2 regions of the Actinopolymorpha singaporensis genome follow, and region 2 is predicted to be linked to the other one. Evidence: predicted binding sites of a transcription regulator. Region 2 holds the regulator's gene; the other holds the start of a gene.
The links. Region 2 encodes LexA, which represses DNA repair genes until DNA is damaged. Its sites were predicted from a motif close to TCGAACANNTGTTCGA; they were not measured.
Positions count from the first base shown of each region.

Region 1: a site for LexA is predicted at 1,479-1,494, ahead of BLU27_RS23735 (SAV_6107 family HEPN domain-containing protein). Genes of this name have one in related genera too.

Region 1 is NZ_LT629732.1:5,297,904-5,301,310, reverse strand. It holds gene BLU27_RS23740 (MFS transporter) at 1-1,220, opposite strand, end outside; gene BLU27_RS23735 (SAV_6107 family HEPN domain-containing protein) at 1,743-2,237, shown strand; gene BLU27_RS23730 (methyltransferase domain-containing protein) at 2,332-3,141, shown strand; gene BLU27_RS23725 (DUF3040 domain-containing protein) at 3,356-3,407, shown strand, end outside.
Region 2 is NZ_LT629732.1:5,558,484-5,561,890, reverse strand. It holds gene BLU27_RS24900 (ATP-dependent DNA helicase) at 1-294, shown strand, start outside; gene BLU27_RS24895 (hypothetical protein) at 367-1,233, opposite strand; gene lexA (transcriptional repressor LexA) at 1,277-2,014, opposite strand; gene BLU27_RS24885 (LysM peptidoglycan-binding domain-containing protein) at 2,373-3,071, shown strand.

The DNA.
Region 1 (3,407 bases), 260 kb from region 2:
GCGCCACGCCGCCCGAACGAATCCCGGCCGACCACCGTGACCGCGGCCATCCCGGCGGCCACACCGGCCCCGACCAGCACCCCGCGACTCGACGTCGCCTGGGCGATCACCCCGGCGAGCAGAAGGGCGAGGGCCTGGCCGAGCTGCAGCGCGGTGTTGGCCAGGCCGACCACTCGGCCCCGCGCGCCGGCCGGCACCAGCCCGACGATGGCGGCCTGAAGCTGGGCGACGTGTCCCATCGCCAGACCCGCCAGCAGCAGCGCCGCCACCACGAGTGCCGCGGGCCCGGCAAGTCCCGCCGCCGCGACACACAGCCCGACCGCGACCGCACCCGGGGCCACCAGTCGATTCCGCCTCGGTGCGGACATCCGACCCACCACGAGCAGGCCGACCGCGCTGCCCAGCGGTGGTGCCGCGAGCAGGATGCCCGCGCCCTGGTCGCCGAGCCCGAGGTCGGCGGCGAGCGGCAGGGCGAGGCCCTCCGCGGTCGCGAGGACCGTTGGCCCCAGGAACAGCAGGCAGAACAGGCTCGGCATCCGGGCGGTGTCCCGGACGATTCGAAGGCCCTGCCAGGTGTCGCGCAGGATCGGATGGCGGGCTGCGCCGGCAGGCCGTTCCGGCGCCGGCCGGGACGCGACGAACACCGCGAGCAGGACGGCCGACATGGCGTACGCCAGGGCGTTGACACCCAGCGCCGCGGGCGAACCGACGAGGACGACGACGAAACCGCCGGCCGCGAAGCCGATCACCTGGACGGCCTGCTGACTGGTGGCGACCAGAGCGTTTCCGGCGGCGAACCGCTCGGCGGGCAGGACGTCGGCCAGGATCGCCGTCCGCGCGGCTCCGAACGGCACCCGGAAGAACTCCGCGAGCAGGAGCAGTCCGAGCGCCAGCGGAATGTGGTCGCCGAGGAGGGCGATCAGCGCCGTGACCACGGCTCGTACGACGTCGCAGGTGATCAGGAGCCCGCGCCGGGGCAGCCGGTCGGCCAGGGTGGACAGCACCGGGCCGCCGAGCAGGCCGGGCAGGTAGGTGACGGCGAACGTCACCGCAGCCAGGGCGGCCGACCGGGTGCGTTCGTAGACGAGAGCGGCGAGGGCGAACTTCCCCAGCTGACTGCCGATCCGCGAGGCGACGTCCGCGGCGAACAACCCCGCGAACTCGTGGTTTCGGAGCAGACCCCGATATCCGGTCTGGGCCGACCCGTCAGCATCCCTCACCTTTTGCATCTTGCCGCAGCAAAGACACAGTGCGTGCGACTTTCCTCACAGAAAATCACTGAAGTTCCTCGCTGCCCGGATTCCGGCGGCCGGCTCGGCCGGGGTCGGCCGGTGTCGGCCGGGACTGTCGGTGGTCACCGCAAGACTGACGGCATGGCAGTACGTGAGTGTTCCACGAGGTCCCGCACCGCCCCGCCCGGGTGGACGTGCCGGGTCCGGTTGACGGCGACGGCCGGGTGGGTTAACTTCTCTCGTAGGTCGAACGTATGTTCGACCTACCGATTCGGGGGAGCCGAGCGATCTCCCGAGTCGGGTCGCGAAGTCCGACGGGGGAGGCTCGTCCCTGCCCCCGCCGGAGCGCCGTTGGCCCCGGGCGGGACGCGCAGGGGCAGGGGAAAGCGTCCCGCCCGGTTCGGCGGCCAGACAGCTCGGTGCCGCGTCGGCGCCCGCACCGACGAGCAGCAGGCAGGCTCCGTCCCGGCCACGGGCCGGGGTGCTCTGAGGCAACGGAAGGGCTAACTCATGCGCACACAGTCGAGTCCGTCGTTCCAGGCCCCGCTCGGCCCGAGTGTCTTCGAGGCGCTCGACCGGGCCCGGACCTCCCTGGCCGAGGCCCGGATGGCAGAGCTCGCGACCGAGCGTTACTCCGCCGCCCACGTCGCCGCCCTGCGCACCGCGGCGGCCGTCCTGGCCGCGCGCACCGGGCCGACCGTTCGTCGCGGTCGTCGCGACGCCTGGACCCTGCTGGCCCGGGTCGCCCCGGAGCTCGCGGAGTGGGCAGCGTTCTTCGCCGCGGGAGCCGGCAAGCGCGCGGCCGCAGAGGCAGGACTTCCCAGGGCGGTGACAGACCGGGACGCCGACGACCTGATCCGCGACGTCGAGCGCTTCATCGCGGTCGTGGAGGCGATGCTGGAGCTGCCGCACCAGCCTTCGCTGCCACATCAGTCCGACCCGGCCGACGGCGATCGTCTGAGCCGGGCGGGTCTGCGGGTCCACGGTCCGGGCGCGGCCGCCTGACCCGCCGGATGACCCGCTCACTCGTCGACCCTGATCCGCAGGACAGACCCTAGGCTGGTGACGCCTGTCACCCAGCCCAGAGGAGGGTCGTTTCGTGCCCGAGCGCAGCCTGGACGCCGAAGGCGGTACCGGTCACCGGGCCGCCGACTCCTTCAGCGGTTCGGCACCCGGACGCCGCCGGTCGCTTCGTGACGAGGTGATCGGACGCCTGGTCCGAGCCGCCCTGGACGACCAGGTGGCCAAGTCCGGTCGGTCCGCCCTCCGGGTCGTCGACGCCGGCGGCGGCACCGGGCATCTCGCGGTCCCCATCGCACGGATGGGTCACCAGGTCACGGTCGTGGATCCCAGCCCGGATTCCCTGGCCGCGCTCGAACGCCGCGCCGCGGAGGCGCACGTCACCGGCCGAGTCCAGGCGGTGCAGGGTGACGCGGTGAGTCTGCGGGAGCTTCTCGGGGAGGCGACCACCGATCTGGTGCTCTGCCACAGCGTGCTGGAAGTGGTCGACGACCCGCAGGTAGCCGTTCACGCGATGGCGAGCGTGCTGCGGCCGGGTGGTGCGCTCAGCCTGGTGGCGGCCAACCGCTACGCCGCCGTGCTGGCCAAGGTGCTGAGCGGTCACCTCGACCAGGCGCGGGCGGCGCTCGATGCCGCCGACGATCCGGTGGAGGCCGGCCCCACACCACGTCGCTTCACCCCTGAGCAACTGCGCGGGCTCGCCGAGAACGCCGGACTCGTGGTGGTCGACGAACGCGGCGTCCGGGTCTTCGCCGACCTGCTGCCGGCCGGCCTGGCCGACGAGCCCGGGGCGACCGCCGCCCTGCTCGACCTCGAGTCCCAGGCCTCGGCGCATCCGAAGTTTCGCGTCCTGTCCGCCCAGCTCCACCTGCTCGCCCGCAGGCAGTGATCGCGGCCGACGGGCCTGAAGCCGCCCGCTCAGGTACGGTGTCGGTGGGAGCATCGCTCGAACGTCGCCATGCGGACAGAGGTCGTCGTAGCCGACTTTTACCCGCCGGTTCCGTCGAACGTGCAAGGTCGGCTACCGTGCCGTTCCGAGCCTGCCTAGACTTTCATCTAGGCTCATTGAAGATCGAACACGGCAGTGTCCCGTTGGAGGTCAGGTGCCTCTCTCTGACCACGAGCAGCGACTGCTCGAGCAGATGGAGCGGGCCC
Region 2 (3,407 bases):
CCGCGCCCGGACGATCCGCTGACCTCGGCGCGTCAGCGCGCGGTCGACGAGGCGGGAGGGAACGGCTTCATGTCCGTGGCAGCCACGCACGCCGCGCTTCTGCTCGCGCAGGGGGTGGGCCGCCTGATCCGCAGGTCGAGCGACCGCGGAGTGGTGGCGGTGCTCGACCCGCGCCTGGTCACGGCGCGGTACGGCACCTATCTGCGGGCGTCGCTGCCGCCGATGTGGTTCACCGGCGACCGCGACGTCGCGCTCGGAGCGCTGCGCCGGCTCCGGTCAGCTCGCGAGCAGTAAAACCGTGGCCGGGCGGGCTGTCGGCTCGGGCGACGGTCGTCGGGTCGGTCGTCGGGTCGGTCGTGGGCTCGGTCAGGGCCGATGGACGCACACCGCGACGGGTGTCTGCTGCCGGCCCTGGCCGAACGGGTTGTCGCGGAAGAGCTCGGCGAAGAACTCGGTCGGCTGGCTGGTGTCGTGACCGAGGACGTCCCGGCCAAGGTCGTTGGAGTCGATCACCACGGTGCCGCCCAGCGTGCGCGCCGGCCCCGGCGGGAGCACCTTACGGACTGCCGCGGTGATCTCGGCAGCCATTTTGTCGGGCGCCTTCGGCGGCAGCTTCGCCGAGACGTTGGACGGGAACGCGGAGTAGGGCGTAGGCCCGTCGATCGCGTTGACCCGGTGGCCGGCCACCCGGTAGAACCAGCCACGCCGGCCCACCGCCTTGCCCACGACGCTGGCCCCGGCTGCGACCAGGATGCGCGGAAGCCCGGCCTCCTTGATCGCCAGCTGCATCGTCCACGGGCTGCCGAGTCCGATGCCGTGTGGGGTGCGCTGCACCCACTTCGACAGCACCCTGGCCGCGGGGGTGGGGTTGATCTCCCAGGTGAAGTAGGACCGTCCCTGCGAGATCGCCACGATCTTCTCGCTCACCACGACGTACCACGGCTCGGCGAACGCACCTTCGAACCTGGAGTCGTCCTCGGCGAGCCGGACCGTCTTGACCACGTAGTCGCTGAGCTTGTCCGCCACCTGGTCACCCCGGCCGAACAGGTCGGTCTGGATCGGGACGCGTGCCCATCGCGCCCCGTCCACCTCGATGATGAGACTCTTCCCGGCGTTGGGGTCCAGTGGCTCCTTCGGCGGGGGTCCCGGACGCCCGGACTCCGCGGCACCCACGTTGAGAGGTGCATGGTTGGATCCGGGCATGGTGCCGGTCTCCGCCGCTGGGTCGGACATGTCGCTCCCGGTGATAGCTCCTGTGACGAGCGTCGCCTCCTGCTCAGACGCGACGTAGGACGGCGACGACCTTACCGAGGATGACCGCGTCGTCTCCAGGGATGGGCTCGTAAGCCGGGTTGTGCGGCACCAGCCACACCTTGCCGTCACGGGGGCGATACGTCTTCACGGTCGCCTCGCCGTCGATCATCGCCGAGACGATCTCGCCCGACTCCGCCTCCGGCTGCTGGCGTACGACCACCCAGTCACCGTCGCAGATGGCCGCCTCCACCATCGAGTCACCTCGGACGCGGAGCAGGAAGAGCTCGCCCTCGCCGACGAGTTGCCGCGGCAGCGGCATGATCTCCTCGACCGACTGCTCGGCCAGGATCGGGCCACCGGCGGCGATCCGCCCCACCACGGGCACGAACGCCGGCGCAGGGCGGTCCTCGCCGCTGTCGGTCTCGTCGTAGGCCGGCACGCCCGACAGGGACGGCCGCCTTGTGGACGGTGAGGGTGCGAGCACCTCGAGCGCGCGGGGCCGGTTGGGGTCACGGCGGATGAACCCCTTGGTCTCCAGGACTCTGAGCTGGTGGGCGACCGACGAGGACGAGGTGAGGCCCACGAGGTCGCCGATCTCACGCATCGCGGGGGGATATCCGCGCGTCTCCACCGAGTCGCGGATCACCTCGAGGATGCGACGCTGGCGTGGAGTGAGTCCGGTCGCGTCGGGTGGGCCGTCGGGCAACTCCCGGACGGTCGCCGTCGAGGACTCGGTCGCCGTGTTTTTCCGCTTGGGCATAGCGGTTGTCTCCTTCCACAGATTTCGGGCCGCGACTCTGCCGACCCTCGGAAGTGAGCCTAGAGCCTGGTCATAGCACTTTCAAACATCTGTTCGACGCGTGTCGCGATTGTTTTACCGGAACTCGAAAGACCAGGAAAGGAGCCTTTCGGGCAGCTCCGTCGAACGTGTTTTCGAGGGAACTCTGGTGCTTGTCGGTGGGCTGGTGTAGAAATCCATCAGTGGGAACGTCGAACAGTCGTTCGAGCGCCGGCGTGGAAGTGGTGACGCGGATGCGTGCAGCGGAAGCGGCCGGCGGCGATGTGACGGGCGGCGAAGGCGTGACGGAAGTGAATCGGTGTTCGTGGGAGGTCGGACGATGAGCAACAGCGCGTCGGTGGTCTATCTCGAGGACTTCGTGTCCCGTCGGGCCGGCGGTGCTCCGGGCCGCGGCCGCAGGCACCTCAGCCCGGTCGCGCCGCCCGTACGCCCAGGTGACGTCCAGGCCGGTGACGTCCAGGCCGGTGACGTCCAGGCCGGTGACGTCCGCCCCTTCCTGCGGATGCGCCCGTGGCAGGTGCCGGAGGGTGCCACCCGGACTGCTGTGCCAGGCGTGACCCGGGCGGACCTGCGCGAGGAGGCGGGCGGGCGGCTGCGGCCCACCCCCACCCCGCAACCGCCTGCCGTTCGTCGACGTCCGCCGCGTCCGCGCGGCGTGCGGTCGTGCGTGCTCCCGGCCGGCGGGCGCGGCGCCGGTTCCAGTCTTCGTCTCACGAGGCGGGGGCGGCTGGTCCTGACCACGATGACGGCGCTGGCAGCGCTCGCGCTCGCCGGTGTCCTCGGGCTCCTGGCCCAGGCCGTGCTCGATGCCGCGCCCGCCGCTGGTGCGGCCGGCCCGACGGCCACGACCACGATCACGGTGGAGCCGGGGGAGACGATGTGGGGAATCGCCACCCAGCTCACCCCGAACACCGACCCGCGGGCGACCATCGACGAGATCGCCCGGCTCAACGACCTCTCCCGCGCCGGTGACCTCCGGGTCGGCCAGCGGCTGATCGTCCCTGTCCAGGCCCGCTGACCTGCCGCCCGCCAGCCCGCCTGCCCGAGCGGGGCGCGAGCCTGCGTGTGCCCGTGCGCCGTGCGTTCCCGTGCGCCCTCCGGCGGTCGGCCATGACCCGTGTTCGCCCCCATCTCCGGGCCGACACGCCGAGCCGAAATGTTGCTTTCGACCCGCCTCGCGGGCCTGACCTGCGGGGACGCCGAGACGTGTCCGCAGCGACACGCGGGGCGCCTTGCGTGCCTCGAACGACCGACGTAGCGTACCCCTAGATGTGGTAGTTACAGACCTGTAAGTCATCCACAGGTTGTGATTCGCCAGGCACAGGTTCTCCCCAGGTCATCCACAGGTTCGTCC